3 regions of the Bacillus sp. M13(2017) genome follow, and region 1 is predicted to be linked to each of the others. Evidence: riboswitches for the same ligand, from Rfam matches in the RefSeq annotation. Region 1 holds a riboswitch; each other region holds the start of a gene.
The links. A riboswitch is a leader RNA that binds a small molecule or an ion and turns the genes downstream of it on or off. The one in region 1 is predicted to bind thiamine pyrophosphate.

Region 1 (3,301 bases):
GTCTTTGTTTGATTGCAAATACTGCACCAGTGGCGTTCGGAGCGATGGGAATTCCGATTACAGTTGCTGGACAAGTAACAGGTATTGATCCACATAAAATTGGACAAATGGCTGGGCATCAATTACCGTTCCTATCATTATTTGTTCCATTCTTTATCGTATTTTTAATGGATGGATTTAAAGGTATAAGACAAACGTGGCCTGCGTTACTTGTAGCGGGTAGTTCATTTGCGATTACGCAGTTCATTACAGCGACATTTTTAGGGCCGGAACTTCCGGATATTACATCGGCACTTGTAAGTTTAATTAGTTTAGCGCTGTTCTTAAAAGTTTGGCAGCCGAAAGAAACTTATCAATCCGGGCAAGCAAATAGTGAAGTAGCAGCAACGACAGCAGCATCGATGCCGAAATTAACGTTTGGAAAAGTGGTGAAGGCATGGTCTCCATTTATCGTATTAACGGTTATGGTAGTCATTTGGAGCCAAAGTTTCTTTAAGGCATTATTCGCTCCAGGAGGGGCTTTAGAAAGTCTTGTATTTAAGTTTGAAATTCCAGGTCTACATAATTTAGTAATGAAAGCAGAGCCCATTGTAAATAAACCAACGCCTTACGAGGCAATTCTAAAGTTTGATGTATTATCGGCAACTGGAACAGCGATTTTAATTGCTTGTATCATTTCCATGTTTATTTTGAAAATGAATGTAAAAGATGCAGTAGTGACATTTAAAGAAACGTTAAGCGAATTAAAAATGCCAATTCTATCTATCGGATTCGTACTAGGGTTTGCATTTATCGCAAACTATTCTGGTCTATCTTCTACGTTAGCGTTAGCATTAGCCGGAACTGGCGGACTATTCCCGTTCTTCTCACCATTCTTAGGCTGGATTGGCGTATTCCTAACAGGGTCTGATACGTCTGCGAATGCACTGTTCTCGAATTTACAAGCCATTACAGCGCAGCAAGTCGGTGTATCTGAAGTGCTTCTCGTTGCAGCAAATACAACGGGCGGTGTAACAGGAAAAATGATTTCTCCGCAATCGATTGCAATTGCTTGTGCGGCAGTTGGACTTGCTGGAAAAGAATCGGATTTGTTCCGTTTTACAGTAAAGCATAGTTTATTCTTCGTAATTATTGTTGGTATTATGACGTATGTGCAGGCGTATTATTTAACGTGGATGATTCCATAAACAATAAAAGAAATAAACTTTGAATTTTTCAGATTATGGTGTATGATGGGAAAGTATTGAAAATTAAATCAGTGATAAACTAGGGGTGCCTAACGTATGCGTAGGCTGAGAGAGAAGCGCGTGAACTTCTTAACCCTTTGGACCTGATCTGGCTCGTACCAGCGTAGGGAAGTTAACGGCTTTACATAATGATGTCTTTATGAGCCAGGTCCTTATTTTTCTATGGACCTGGCTCTTTTTATTTTGGCATGCGCTGGCCATATCTCGTCCTTGTCACGAACAGGGGGGCAATAAAGTTTATGAAACAATCTGTTTCAGCTGAGCAAATTGAATTGAAATCGAGTTTACCAGGGAGTAAGAAAGTATATGTGGATGGACCACGAGAAGGTATGAAAGTCCCGATGCGTGAGATTGAACAAAGCGAAACGAATGGCGTTCCAAATCCGCCAATTCGTGTGTATGATACGAGCGGTCCTTATACAGATCCTGCGTATAAGGTCGAGTTGGAAAAAGGCATTCCAACGCCGCGCCACTCTTGGATTATGGGGCGTGGTGATGTAGAAGCATACGAAGGGCGTGAAGTGAAACCAGAGGATGACGGTGTGAAAGTGGCTTCGAAACATACACCTGTTTTCCCGCAAATGGATCGTAAGCCGCTTAGAGCAAAGGAAGGTGCAAATGTTACGCAAATGCACTATGCACGTAATGGCATTATTACGTCTGAGATGGAATACGTTGCGATTCGTGAAGGGGTAGAGCCGGAGTTTGTTCGTAAGGAAATCGCAGAAGGCCGCGCTATTTTACCGGCGAATATTAATCATCCAGAAGCTGAACCGATGATCATCGGGCGTAACTTCCATGTGAAGGTAAACGCGAATATCGGAAACTCAGCTGTATCTTCTTCGATTGCAGAAGAAGTAGAGAAAATGACGTGGGCAACGCGCTGGGGTGCAGATACGATTATGGATTTATCTACAGGTAAAAATATTCATACGACGCGTGAGTGGATTATTCGTAACGCACCTGTACCAGTTGGAACTGTACCAATCTATCAAGCGCTGGAAAAAGTAAACGGAATTGCAGAAGATTTAACGTGGGAAGTATATCGTGATACGTTAATTGAGCAGGCGGAGCAAGGCGTTGATTACTTTACGATTCACGCTGGTGTATTGCTTCGTTACATTCCAATCACGGCAAAGCGTACGACAGGTATCGTTTCACGTGGTGGTTCGATTATGGCACAGTGGTGTTTATTCCATCATAAAGAAAACTTCCTATATACTCACTTTGAAGAGATTTGTGAAATTATGAAGCAGTACGATGTTTCGTTCTCTCTTGGAGATGGATTACGTCCAGGGTCTATTGCAGATGCAAATGACGAAGCACAGTTTTCTGAGCTTGAAACACTTGGTGAATTAACCAAAATTGCTTGGAAACATGATGTGCAAGTTATGATCGAAGGACCTGGACATGTACCGATGCACTTAATTAAAGAGAATATGGAGAAAGAGCTTGATATTTGTCAGGGCGCGCCGTTTTACACACTTGGGCCGTTAACGACAGATATTGCACCAGGTTATGACCATATTACATCAGCGATTGGAGCTGCGATGATTGGCTGGTTTGGAACGGCGATGCTTTGTTATGTAACGCCGAAAGAACATTTAGGTTTGCCAAACAAAGATGATGTACGCACGGGTGTTATTACGTACAAAATTGCAGCGCATGCGGCTGATCTTGCGAAAGGACATAAAACGGCTCATCAGCGTGATGATGCACTTTCAAAAGCACGCTTCGAATTCCGTTGGCGCGATCAATTTAATTTATCTTTAGATCCTGAACGTGCGATGGAATATCACGATGAAACGTTGCCTGCAGAAGGGGCAAAGACAGCTCACTTCTGTTCAATGTGTGGACCGAAGTTTTGTAGTATGAGAATTTCACATGATATTCGTGAATATGCAAAAGAAAATGATTTAGAAACGACAGAAGCAATTGAAAAAGGAATGAAAGAGAAAGCAGAAGAATTTAAAGAAGCTGGTAGTCATTTATATCAATAACACGTTACACCTCTTTACTTGATTGATCACACTGTAGTACCTAACTTTATTATA
Region 2 (3,301 bases), on a different contig from region 1:
CGGCAACTTTAATTTAAGAAAAATATCTCTTTTTGTTGCTCCATATGTAACTAAGAGCTCCTCCCATTCTTTTTTCGTACTACGCAGTCCATCATACGTATTGACCGCAATTGGGAAAAACGTAATTAAAACTGTGACAACAACCTTACTCCAAATTGTGTATCCAAACCATAAAACAAATAGCGGAGCAAGCGCAGTAATCGGAATCGTTTGTGAAGCAACTAATAATGGATAAAATGCTCTCTCCATCCATGTACTCGCATTCATTAACATCGCTAGCCCTACACCTAATACGATAGAGATAACAACACCTATTAAAACGACGTATAACGTTGCAGGTAAATGAACTGTAAATAATATGTCTTTTAGTTTCCATATCTTCATTACAATCGCAGAAGGTGACGGTAAAATGTACATCTCATCTACAATTCTTGCTCCTATTTCCCACACAGCTAGTAAAATACTAGAAAGTGTAATAGCAGGAACTAATTCTTTCAATCGGTTCATCACACAAGTACCTGCCTTTGTAACATACTAAGAAGCTCATCTTTCAGCGCTAATACTTCCGGTTTATATAAATCTTTTCGTGTTCTGTTATGATCAAGCGGTACAGTCCGCTCAGTCAAAGTCGTTATCGGCTGCTGTTCCACTACTAAAACTCGGTTTGAAAGAAATAACGCTTCTTCAACATCATGAGTAATGAATAAAATTGTTTTTTCCCACTCTTGCCATTGTTCAAACAACCATTCTTGCAAAGAGGTCTTCGTTAAAGCATCCAACGCACTAAATGGTTCATCTAACAGCAATATTTCCCCGCCTGTTAATAAAGTTCGAATAAAAGATACACGTTGTCTCATACCACCAGATAAATCTTTCGGATATTTTTTCTCATACCCTTGCAAACCAAATTTATGTAACAGTTCCTTTGCCTTTACTTCTGCTTCTTTCTTCTGTACACCTTGGCACTCTAGCGGCAGGGCAGCATTCTCAATAATTGTTCTCCACGGCAAAAGCATATCTTTTTGCGGCATATATCCTACAGGATGGTGCTTTGTTTCTGTCAGTTCTATCTGTCCAGTACTTACCTTTTCTAGACCTGTAATAAGGCGAAATAAAGTACTTTTCCCACATCCACTCGGTCCGATAATACTGACAAACTCTTTCTCATGTATAGAAGCATTTAATTCATGGATGATTGGTTTCTCATCGTAATGAAAAGAAACATTATGAAACTGTAGTATGTTCTTGCTCCTCAAATCCCCACATCTCCTTACGATAGGACATATCCCAGAATAAATATTCAAATCGACTGGAATTTAAGAAAATCTCCTCTAATCTTTCTAGTTCTGTCTCAGACTTTCCCACTGCCATTTCATTTAATAAATCTATTAACCAAATACACAGATTACCGTATTCTTCCGAACTATATCCTTGAATCCACTCACCAAAAAACTCATGATCACTTGCTCCAGGAATATCATTTAAACGCTTTCCAATTTCCCAATAGCTCCACATACATGGAAGAAGCGCTGCTATTAATTCCGCAAGTGTGCCATTTTGAGATACAGACATCATGTAATTTGTATAAGCTAAATTTTTAGCAGATGGTTTCGCAGACTCTATCTCCTCTATAGAAATTCCAAGTCTTTTTGCATATTGTTTATGGATTGTCATTTCGCCATTTAATATTCCATCAATTTGTTCAGCGAACTTTCCCATTACTTGTGGATTCGTTGCTTTTACAACACCAATCGCATATAACTTTGCATAATCTAGCAGATATAAATAATCTTGAATAATATAATACTGGAATTTATCTTTTTCTAACGTGCCATCTCCCATACCTACTACAAACGGATGATTATGACTCATCTCCCAAACCGGTTGCACAGTTTCTAATAATCTATCGCAAAATTTCATTTCTCTATCCCCTTTCAATATATGTATCTAAATAAAAAACCACTTCTATATATAAGAAGTGGTTACAGCAAATAAAGTTATACATTTATTCGATGTTCCACTTCCCTTCGCTAGTATTACCTAGATCAGGTGTTGTAAGGGTTAAGGATTATTCCTCTCTCAGCAAATCAAGCACCCCTAGTGGTTTCAATATGAAATTTTCAAATAAAAAAGCCCCGTTTCTATACGCAAAGAAACGGGGACTCATTGTTAGTGTCCGAATTGCTTCCCTACGCTAGCATAATCTAGATCAGGTAATAAAAAGGATCAAAGGCTTACGGCCTACTCTCAGCTGGCAACACCAGCTCTCCTAGCAAACTATAAAATTATCACTGTCAGTATAACACCCTAATAAGACATCATCAACTTTTTTAATTTTCTTAATTATTAACAGAATATCAAATTTATACAATACATACATTCTATTTTAGAAAATAAAACCCCAATTAATTGCATAAGAAGGAATCATTATCCTCAAAAAATTTATTTTTATATTGATTTCATATTACATTTATGTGAATACACCCACTATATTATATCTTTATACTATAATAAAATTACAACTATACAACTAGAGGAGGTCTCTATTCCATGAATATGAAAGCTACTGCTTTAACAGCAACTACTGTAGCGATTGCTTCTTTACTTCCTTCTATGGGTGAAACAAATGTACAAAAAGCAAACGCTGAACAATTATCTAATATTAAAACTGGGTATGTCAAAGTCGATCAAGTAGCATTACATACAGAAGATAACGTAAAAAGCACATCAATTGATACAATTCGCTTTAATACAAAAGTGAACATCCTTAAAACAACTAATGAGTGGTATAAAGTATCTGTTCATAATAAAGTAGGTTATGTACAAAAAGATGCTATTTTACTAAAAAACAAACTTCATTCTAATGATCAATACATCGTTAATGCTAATGCATTAAACGTTCGCTCTGAACCTAATTTAGAATCTTCCATTTTAGATGTATTACCAAATGGCAAGTTTATTACCGTTCAAGAAGATCAAGGCGAATGGTATAAAATATCGCATAATGGCCAAACAGGTTACGTACAAAAAGCATTCATCTCTAATGGTTCACAACCCTTAGTAAAAGGAATCACCGTTCAAAATAATACAAAATATACTGTTGCAACACCTAATCTAAATGTACGTAGCACCGCTAGTACAAGTAGCGCTCTACTCGGTTCATTACAAAACGGTACACAAGTACAAGTAGTAGAAACTGTAGGTACTTGGTATAAAATTCGTTTTGGCACAGGATACGGATATGTAGCAAAACACTATGTAGTACAAAATCAACCACAAGCTAAAACAGATCAGCCTTCAT
Region 3 (3,301 bases), on a different contig from region 1:
TCACGAACCAGATACTATTACGTATGCAAACGTTTTTGAAGAAAAACAGATTTCAAATGTCTTTTTAACAGGAGCTACTGGTTATTTAGGATCACACATATTATATGAATTGCTAAGAGATACATCTGCTACTATTTATTGTTTAGTAAGACCAACCAAAGATGTGCAGCAAAGAATTATAGATACATTAACAGGCTATTTTAATGATATATGTGAAGAATGGTTACAGCGTATACAGGCCGTAGCTGGCGATCTAGGAGAAGAGTATCTTGGGATGAGCGAAGAAGAATTTATGTTCATCAGTTCTAAGATGGATACGATAATTCATTGCGGTGCAGATGTAAGACATTTTGGAGATGTAAAACAATTTGAAAATATAAATGTACAAGGGACTAGCCGTATGCTAGCATTAGCGGAAAAAGGCGCTACATTCCATTTTATTTCTACAATTGGTATCCCGTTAGAATTAGCGGTAGATCAATGGGATACATACATGAAAACTGGTGATTTTAATTACAGTGTAGACTTAGAGAATGTATATTCAAATAGTAAACTACAAGCGGAAAACATTGTTCGTGAAGCAATGAAAAATGGTTTGCGTGGAAATATTTATCGTGCAGGTAATTTAGCATGTCATTCAGAAACAGGTTCGTTCCAACAAAATATTGAAGGAAACGCATTTTATCGTCTTATTAAAACAATGCTATTAATTGGGAAAGCACCAAATGTGAAGTGGAAAGTTGATTTCACACCAATTGATTTTGCTAGTAAATCAATTGTATCGTATTTACAAGATGCGCAAATTGTAGGAGAGACGTTACATATTTGTCATCCACATCAAATTGAGTTTGAACAATTTATACAGCTAATTGGAGAGTGTGGATACAATCTTGAAATGGTTCCACTTTCAGAATATGAAAATGCCGGACTGGAATTAGCAAAGGGAAATGAAGTAATAGCAGAGTTAATTGCTTCTCAAGTTGCAGGAGATGGAGCACAGCAATCTGAAATTGTAATGGGTACGCGTAGAACGAATGAATGGATTAAGAAAAAAGAATTGAAAGTACCAGCAATTAATAAAGAATTTATACAGCAGTTATTAGCTTATGGTGAAAAAGTTGGATATTTTCCAAAAATAATGAAATGATTATGCATGCTTTTGTTTGTTCAATAAAATAAATCATGCTACAATGAAAACGAATTAAGGACCGGGGAGCCAATTGGCTGAGAGGATGTAAGTAAACATCGACCCTCAACCTGATCTGGATAATGCCAGCGTAGGGAGTTACTTAAAGTGATGTAGCATATGTTATTCTATAATAACTTGCATACAAGGCTTTCCTACGCAGTAGGAAAGCCTTTTCTTATTTTTGAAATTTAATTTTATAAGGGGGATTTTATTATGTCACAACAAGTTACAATGTCATTTTCAGTAGTACCACAAGCGAAAACGAAAGATGTATATTCTGTTGTCGATAAAGCAATTGAAGTTGTGCAACAATCGGGAGTTCGTTATGAAGTAGGGGCAATGGAAACAACTTTGGAAGGAGAATTAGATGTACTTCTTGATGTCGTTAAACGTGCACAACAAGCTTGCGTCGATGCTGGAGCAGAAGAAGTGATTACTTCTATTAAAATCCATTATCGTCCAAGCACTGGTGTAACGATAGATGAAAAGGTTTGGAAGTACCGTGATGAATATGCAAAACCAGAAGCAATCTAAACTTATTACAACTATTTGGCTTATCCTTCTCATTGCGATATGGGAAGGATCTGTTTCATTATTTAAAATCGAACCGTGGATTTTACCAAAGCCTTCTGCCATTGTTCAAGAATTAATTGGGATGAAAGATTTACTATTACCAAATACGATGCAAACACTGCAGGAAGTTATAATTGGACTATTCTTTGCAATTTTATTGGGGACGAGCATCGCAATTATTATGGACGTTATACCGTTATTTCGTATTTTAATAAATCCATTGCTCGTTATTTCGCAAACAATTCCAATTGTTGTACTTGCACCGCTATTTATTATTTGGTTTGGATATGGGATGTTGCCGAAAGTAATGGTCGTAATACTCGTTTGTTTCTTCCCAATTGCGCTTAGTATTTTAGAAGGTTTTCAAACAGTAGATAAAAATATGCTGAAACTGTTACAAACAATGAAGGCGACGAAATGGCAAGTTTACCAGAAAGTAAAATTTCCAGCAGTGCTCCCATACTTTTTCTCAGGTTTAAAAATTGCAGTTACATATAGCGTAATGGGGGCAATTATCGGAGAATGGCTCGGTGCAAGTGAAGGATTAGGCGTTATGCTTACGAGGGCTACAAAATCCTTTTTGACTGCCCGAGTATTTGGTGTTGCAGCAATCATCGTTATGGTGACATTGTGCCTGTATTTTATCGTAGAGTTTATGGCAAGAATAACAGCACCATGGATATATAGAAAGGACGGCAGAAAATGAAAAAAGGTTTGAAAGTTATGTTAGCTGCCTTAGTAGCGGTAGGCGTGGCTGGATGTAATCCGGCGAAGAAAGAAGAAAGTAAAAGTAAAGATCAAAAAGTAAAAGTAGTATTAGATTGGTTTCCAAATACGAATCATACTGGCTTATATGTAGCACAAACGAAAGATTATTACAAAAAGCAAGGATTAGATGTAGAAATTATTCAACCGGGTGACAATGTAACAGCAGAGCAAATGATAGCATCAGGAAAAGCTGACTTCGCAATAAGCGCACAAGAAAATGTAACGTTGGCTCGTGTGGAAGGGATTCCTGTTGTATCTGTCGGAGCGATTATTCAGCATAACACTTCAGCATTTGCATCACTTAAGAAAGATAATATGACGTCACCGAAAGATTTTGAAGGTAAACGTTACGGCGGCTGGGGAGGACCAGCAGAAGAAGCGACATTAAAGACGATTATGGATAAGCATCAAGCTGATTTTAATAAAGTTGAAAAAATCATCTTAGGACAAACCGATTTCTTTAAATCAATCGGCCGTGATGCAGACTTTGAATGGATTTATTACGGATGGGATGGAATTGAAGCGAAGCGCCAAGGAAAAGAGTTAAATACGATTATGGTAAAAGACTTAGACCCAGCGCTTGATTTCTATAGTCCTGTTATTATTACGAGTGAAAAACATACGAAGCAAGATAAAGACTTTGTGAAAAAGTTTATGAGTGCAACAACAGAAGGTTATAATTTTGCAATTAAGGAACCGAAAGAAGCTGCTGATATTTTAATTAAAGCTGTTCCAGATGTAAATAAAGATTTAGTTCAAGAAAGCCAAAAA

Region 2: it holds a riboswitch for thiamine pyrophosphate, as region 1 does, so the genes downstream of both, tenA (thiaminase II) here and thiC (phosphomethylpyrimidine synthase ThiC) in region 1, are expected to answer to the same signal.
Region 3: it holds a riboswitch for thiamine pyrophosphate, as region 1 does, so the genes downstream of both, CGQ22_RS19930 (MTH1187 family thiamine-binding protein) here and thiC (phosphomethylpyrimidine synthase ThiC) in region 1, are expected to answer to the same signal.

Annotation. Positions count from the first base shown of each region.
Region 1 covers NZ_KZ268502.1:153,325-156,625, forward strand. The annotation lists gene lldP (L-lactate permease) at 1-1,187, shown strand, start outside; TPP riboswitch at 1,259-1,374, shown strand; gene thiC (phosphomethylpyrimidine synthase ThiC) at 1,487-3,247, shown strand.
Region 2 covers NZ_KZ268518.1:5,151-8,451, reverse strand. The annotation lists gene CGQ22_RS27600 (ABC transporter permease) at 1-507, opposite strand, end outside; gene CGQ22_RS27595 (ABC transporter ATP-binding protein) at 507-1,256, opposite strand; gene tenA (thiaminase II) at 1,225-1,920, opposite strand; TPP riboswitch at 2,006-2,109, opposite strand; TPP riboswitch at 2,170-2,281, opposite strand; gene CGQ22_RS27585 (SH3 domain-containing protein) at 2,551-3,301, shown strand, end outside.
Region 3 covers NZ_KZ268508.1:113,877-117,177, forward strand. The annotation lists gene CGQ22_RS19925 (non-ribosomal peptide synthetase family protein) at 1-1,147, shown strand, start outside; TPP riboswitch at 1,200-1,301, shown strand; gene CGQ22_RS19930 (MTH1187 family thiamine-binding protein) at 1,403-1,723, shown strand; gene CGQ22_RS19935 (ABC transporter permease) at 1,695-2,468, shown strand; gene CGQ22_RS19940 (ABC transporter substrate-binding protein) at 2,465-3,301, shown strand, end outside.